One region of the Bacillus sp. C-3-6 genome, then DNA from elsewhere that is predicted to be linked to it. Evidence: riboswitches for the same ligand, from Rfam matches in the RefSeq annotation. Region 1 holds a riboswitch; the other holds the start of a gene.

Region 1 (3,421 bases):
TACTTAGAAGAAGGAAATCAACTCATGCAAGGTGCGTTTGAATTTATAAATCAAATTCAAGGGGAGTATGAGTTGTATATAGTGACAAATGGTGTTTCTAAGACGCAAGATAAACGTTTGCGTAATGCAGGGTTACATTTATTGTTTAAAGATGTTTTTGTTTCGGAAGATACAGGTTTTCAAAAGCCGATGAAAGAGTATTTTGATTATGTTTTTGAACGGATTCCTAACTTTGCACCTGAAGAAGGGCTGATTATTGGTGATTCATTAAGCGCTGATATTAAAGGTGGATATGTAGCGGGAATTGATACTTGTTGGTTTAATCCAGAAAGGAAATTAAATGATAGTGGGATTATACCGACATATGAAGTGCATAATTTTGAGGAGTTAGAAGCGTTATTAAAGCAGCATGTGTAATAAAAAAATAGGCAGTGGAGCTTTCGTCCCCACTGCCTATTTTTATTAATTTTTATTTTCGTTATGTTTTGGGAGTGGAAAGGCATTCCCGATAGCAGCTGCACCAAGCATGGGCAATAGTAAATTAAGCGGGAAAAACATAAGTAATAGTAATGTTATAGCTATTGGCTTTCGTAACGCATAGCTTGAAATTGCTGTCGTTACGATAGCAACGGATGCTACTGGATCTATAGGAAGAATAGATGCTACAGCGTATCCGATACTTGACCCAGAAAATATAATTGGGAAGATATGTCCACCCCGCCACCCTGTGTTCAAACAAACGGCAGTAATACACAACTTTAAAATCCCTGAAAGAAGTAGTATCCAAAAAGATAAATGGCTCCATTCAACAACTAACTCTTTTAATTGATGTTCCCCTGAAAATAATGTGTACGGAAGAAAAGTTCCTGCAATTCCTAATAAAATGCCACCGATAATTCCGAGTGTCAGCTTGTATTCCCTAAAAGGGTGAATTAACTTCTCTAATGTGAATTCTAACTTGAAATAAAAGAAACCAACTATAGCACCGATACTAGCAAGTGGAAGAAATGCGATCCATTCATTGAAAGAAAGTGCACCTTCCCCGAAATCAACAATAAAGGATCCACGATTATCGAGTTTACTCAGTAGTAAATAAACAGAAAAACCTGCGAAAGTAGTAGCTAAGTATACAATTGCCTTTTTTCCTTTAGAAAAAGCAGCAATTTGTTCCCCCTCATTTTCATTCGGTGCTAAATAACCGAATAATGGTGCGTTAAAAATGACACTTAAAGTAGCGCCAATTCCAATCTCGGTTAGCTCATTCATACCCTTTAAGGCAAATTTAAAGCGATCCCCTACCCATGTGCACAGTCCGCCTATAATTCCAACTAGTGCGGCTTCTGGACCAAGACTAGCTCCGAAAATTAAAACAATAATCGCTGTTAAAGTAGCCTGATGGACAAAGCGATATTCGATTCGACCAGTTTTTTTATATTCAGTCATCACTTCAGGCATAAGGCGTGGATATATACCGAAATATTTTTGTGATAGACCAACGAGGACCCCGCCAATTATTGTTACGCAAAGGGTGTAATAAGAGGGATAAGAGAGAACTTCAGGCAAGTATCCCCAAATAAAGTGGATTCCAATATTTATTGTGACTAAAAATAACCAGACTGTAGCTCCTACTATAGATCCTAGAAGAATGCCATATAGAGCAAGTATGTACTGCATATCTTTTTTATTTGTCATGTTATACCTCCGTTATGTAAATCTTAGTAGGGAAAAAGTGAAATATACTAGTGGAAAATGGATTGAATATATATAGTATCTTTTTGAGAGGACCGCCTATTCAACATATAGGCTGAATTTTAGAGAATTTGAATTTATAGGTTAAATTACTTATTTAATTTTATAGACTGATTTGAGTTTTTTAAAGGTCTTTTTTGAAATAGACTAGAATATATTTCTTTTGTTGCTTTATATGAAACTGTTAACATTTATTTTAGAACATTCAGAAAAACTGTTTGACATTAGGAAATTATTGCTATAAAATCAACGGTAATTGCATAGTCTTATCAAGAAAAGGTGGAGGGACAGGCCCGATGAAACCTTGGCAACAGCCGTATAGCCGTATAACGGAATTGTGCCAAATCCTGCAGGTAGTAATCCTGAGAGATAAGAAAGAGCCTTTAGAGCGTGTTTTCAAACTGCTCCTTTCTTGTTTTCAGGAAAGGGGCAGTTTTTTATTTTGTATAAAAGAAAGGAGAATGAGAGATGGGAGAATCATGGGGAAAAGGAACGATTTGTGTGCAAGGTGGCTATACGCCAAAGAATGGTGAACCACGTGTTTTACCACTTTATCAAAGCACAACTTATAAATACGATACTTCGGATGATTTAGCAGCTCTATTTAACTTAGAGGCAGAAGGATATATTTATACGCGTATTGGAAACCCTACTCTAGCCGCATTTGAGCAGAAGTTATCAGATTTAGAAGGCGGTGTAGGAGCTGTTGCAACGGCTTCTGGGCAAGCAGCTATTATGCTCGCAGTTTTAAATATTTGTAGTAGTGGGGATCATTTACTTTGCTCTTCAACTGTTTACGGGGGAACGTTTAATTTATTTGGGGTGAGTTTACGTAAGCTTGGCATTGATGTTACGTTCTTTAATCCAAATTTAACGGCAGATGAAATTACGGCACTTGCTAACGATAAGACGAAACTTATCTATGCAGAATCATTAGGAAATCCAGCGATGAATGTTTTAAATTTCAAAGAATTTTCAGCTGCCGCTAAAGAATTAGAGGTACCTTTTATCGTTGATAATACATTAGCAACTCCTTATTTATGCCAAGCGTTTGAATATGGGGCAAATATTATTGTTCATTCTACGACTAAATATATCGATGGGCATGCGAGCTCTTTAGGCGGTATTGTAATTGACGGTGGAAACTTTGATTGGACAAATGGAAAATATCCTGAGCTTGTTGAACCAGATCCAAGTTATCACGGTGTAAGTTACGTTCAAAACTTTGGTGCAGCAGCATATATTGTGAAAGCACGTGTTCAACTATTAAGAGATTATGGAAATTGTATGAGCCCATTCAATGCATATATTAGCAATATTGGCTTAGAGACTTTGCATTTACGAATGGAGCGTCATAGCGAAAATGCTCTGGCAGTTGCTAAGTGGCTTGCTAATCATGAACGTATTGAATGGGTGAATTATCCGGGATTAGATAGTAATGAAAATTACTCGTTAGTACAAAAGTATTTGAAAAAAGGTGCTAGTGGGGTTTTAACATTTGGTATTAAAGGGGGATTAGAAGCAGCAAAAGAATTTATTGCAAATGTAAAACTAGCAACTCTTGTAACACACGTAGCTGATGCACGAACTTGCGTTATACATCCCGCTAGTACGACGCATAGACAATTAAATGCTGAAGATCAGCGGTTAGCTGGTGTTACATCTGATTTAA
Region 2 (3,421 bases), 1.1 Mb from region 1:
CCGTATACATCTTCTGAAATGAGTACGTGATCACCTTGTGAAAGAAGGAGGAATGCAGTGGAAATCGCTGCAATGCCTGATGCAAAGGCGAATCCCTTTGTTCCACCTTCTAATAAAGCAATGATATCTTCAAGAGCTTCACGAGTTGGATTTCCTGACCTGCTATAGTCATATTTTCCGAACGTATCTACATCAAACTGGTGAAAAGTTGATGTGTTATAGATAGGAACGTTCACAGCTCCTGTTTGCGAGTCATGTTTATATTGGTTGTGTAGTAAGAGTGTATCTATAGAATAACTCATATTCTTACACCTTCTTTTACAAGTTTAATGGCTTGCTTTAAGTCTTGAATTAAATCGTTACTATTTTCAATGCCAACGGAGAATCGAAGAAGACGATTACATACACCGTTTGCTGTTCTAATTTCTTCAGGAATATCAGCATGTGTTTGCGTTGCTGGATAAGTCATTAAACTTTCTACACCACCAAGACTTTCGGCAAATGTAATTAAGGATAAAGATTGTAAGAATGGATTAATCCAAGCTTCATCTTTAAGGCGAAATGAAATCATGCCGCCTCTTCCAGGATAAAATACATCTGTCACCCCGTCTTCATCATTTAAATATGCAACAACTGCTTTCGCATTTTCTTCATGCTGTCTCATGCGAAGCGCTAACGTTTTCATACCGCGAATTAATAACCATGAGTCAAATGGGCTTAAAACTGCACCTGATGCATTATGATAATGAGCGATTTCTTCACAAAGTTCCTTTCCTTTTGCAACGACAAGTCCGCTTAGTACATCGTTATGTCCCCCTAAATATTTCGTTGCGCTGTGAAGTACAATGTCAGCACCTTCTGTTAATGGTTGCTGTATATAAGGTGTGTAGAATGTGTTGTCTACAATAAGAAGTAGTCCGTGCCTTTTCGCTACAGTTGCGACTGCAGCAATATCAGTAACTTGCATTAATGGATTAGTTGGAGTTTCTATGAAAATAGCCTTCGTTTCAGTTGTGATAGCTTGCTCAATTTGTTTAATAGACTGTGTATTTACGTATCTACATCGAACATTCCACTTTTTTTCATGTTCAGAAAATAATCGATACGTTCCACCGTATAAATCTTCAGATACAATAAGTTCGTCTCCAGAGCGGAATAGAGAAAGGACGAGGAGAACAGCCGCCATCCCTGAACTACAGGCATAACCTTGTTCGCCATATTCTAAGTCTGCGATTGCCTGTTCTAAAAGACCTCGAGTTGGATTGCCAGTTCGTGAATAGTCAAAGCCAGTAGATTTACCAATTCCTTCATGACGATAAGCGGTTGAGAAATAAACTGGTGGATTAACCGTTCCAGTTGTAGTTTCACTGCGATTGCCGATTTGTGCTAGTTTTGTTTCGATTGTTGACATGTGAAAATTCCTCCTTTTTAAATTGAAACATTAAGTGAATATAAAATAAAAAAAGCCTTCTAAGAAGAAGGCTTTCGGTTTGAATAGAGTCTTCTTCTCATCTGTCAAATCTTTCACAATTTGCTGGAATTAGCACCTTATTAACAAAATGTTAATGGTTGCTGAGGCGTCACAGGGCCAGTCCCTCTACCTCTCTAGATAAGAATGTTCGTATGAAATTTTTATTATGTTTTTAACTTTACAACAAAAGATAATTGAATTGCAACTTTATTTTGAAAAATTTTTATTTTTCCGCAAGTGTCATTGACTTTTACTTTTGTGCATGCTAAATTTATTAAAAAATTAACAAACATTGTTAAAAGGGGAACGCATTTCCTTTTAGCTACATAAATAAAATAATAAAGACAACTCTTATTGAGAGCGGTGGAGGGAAAGGCCCTGTGAAACCCGGCAACCTTCAAACGAAATGTTTGAAACGGTGCTAATACCTGCAAAACGAATGTTTTGCATAATAAGAGGAGGAACGATTATGTCCCCCTCTTCAAAGTGAAGAGGGGGTTTTTATATTGATAGAAATGAGGGAGATTCGTGAAATTACTAGATTTATTATCAAAAGGAATTGTAATAGGTGATGGTGCGGTTGGGACGTTATTGCATTCACATGGCTTGCAAAGTAGCTTTGAAGAATTGAATGTATCTGATCCAGACTTAATTATATCGATTCATAAACAATATGTAGCTGCTGGAGCAGATGTAATTCAAACGAATACGTATGGAGCAAATGAGGCGAAATTACGTATGTACGGCTTAGAAAATCAAGTTACAGAAATTAATAGAGCGGCAGTAAAACTGGCGAAAGCATCTGTGACAGATAAAAATGCAATTTTAGGAACAATTGGTGGTATGAAACATATCGGAGCCGTTACAACGACTGATATGGAAAGGGAGTTTATGCTACTTGAACAGGCAGGGGCTTTACTAGAAGAACAGGTTGATGGATTACTATTAGAAACTTTTTACGATGAATTTGAATTACTTCATGCTGTTAAAGTATTGCGTAAGCAAACGAACATTCCAATTGTTGCTCAATTAGCGTTACATGAAGCAGGTACGACTCAAAATGGAAATGATGTCAATGAAATATTAAAGCAACTTATAGATTACGGTGCAAATGTTGTTGGATTAAATTGTCAACTAGGGCCGCTTCATATGACGGAGGCTTTCAAAATGATATCGATTCCGCAAAATGGCTATTTATCAGCATACCCAAATGCAGGTCTCCCGAATTATGTGGAGGGACGTTACGTATATGAGGGAAGCCCAGCTTATTTTGAGGCGATGACGCCGAGATTTATTGAGCAAGGTATTCGGTTATTAGGTGGTTGTTGTGGTACGACTCCAGAACATATTCAAAGTATGAAGCACGCTGTTGCGAATGTTACACCTGTAATAGAAAAAGACACCATTCAAAGGCCGAAAGTTGTTCATACGCATGAGAAACGTTCGAAGGCTCACGTCACTCTAGCAGAGAAAGCGAAAAAACAAACGACAGTTGTAGTGGAATTAGATCCACCGAAAACGTTAGATACACAGCGGTTTTTTGAAGGAGCAAGAGCTTTAAAAAGAGCGGGAGCAGATGCTATTACTCTAGCAGATAATTCATTAGCATCGCCTCGTATTTCTAATATGGCAATGGGTGCGTTATTAACGAAGCATGATATCCCGGTATTGACACATTTAACGTGTAGGGATCATAACGTCATTGGACTACAATCTCATTTGTTAGGTTTATCGGCGTTAGGGATGGAAGAAGTGTTAGCTTTAACTGGTGATCCAGCGCGCGTTGGTGATTTTCCTGGTGCAACTTCTGTATACGATTTGTCCTCTATTGAGCTCATTAAAATGATTAAAGAAATGAACGATGGACGTTCAATTTTAGGGAAATCAATTGGACCGGCGACAAGGTTTTCTGTAGGCGGCGCATTTAATCCTCACGTGAGGCACTTAAAA

What was found. Region 1 has a riboswitch for S-adenosylmethionine ahead of ACW0JX_RS26410 (bifunctional O-acetylhomoserine aminocarboxypropyltransferase/cysteine synthase). Riboswitches for the same ligand answer to the same signal wherever they lie in the genome.
Region 2: linked by a shared signal. The riboswitch ahead of metI (cystathionine gamma-synthase/O-acetylhomoserine thiolyase) and the one ahead of ACW0JX_RS26410 (bifunctional O-acetylhomoserine aminocarboxypropyltransferase/cysteine synthase) in region 1 are both predicted to bind S-adenosylmethionine.

What each region holds. Positions count from the first base shown of each region.
Region 1 covers NZ_CM137247.1:5,132,397-5,135,817, reverse strand. The annotation lists gene ACW0JX_RS26420 (YjjG family noncanonical pyrimidine nucleotidase) at 1-417, shown strand, start outside; gene ACW0JX_RS26415 (chloride channel protein) at 463-1,692, opposite strand; SAM riboswitch class I at 2,013-2,125, shown strand; gene ACW0JX_RS26410 (bifunctional O-acetylhomoserine aminocarboxypropyltransferase/cysteine synthase) at 2,218-3,421, shown strand, end outside.
Region 2 covers NZ_CM137247.1:4,038,055-4,041,475, reverse strand. The annotation lists gene metC (cystathionine beta-lyase) at 1-302, opposite strand, end outside; gene metI (cystathionine gamma-synthase/O-acetylhomoserine thiolyase) at 299-1,411, opposite strand; SAM riboswitch class I at 1,506-1,616, opposite strand; SAM riboswitch class I at 1,820-1,929, shown strand; gene ACW0JX_RS20720 (bifunctional homocysteine S-methyltransferase/methylenetetrahydrofolate reductase) at 2,000-3,421, shown strand, end outside.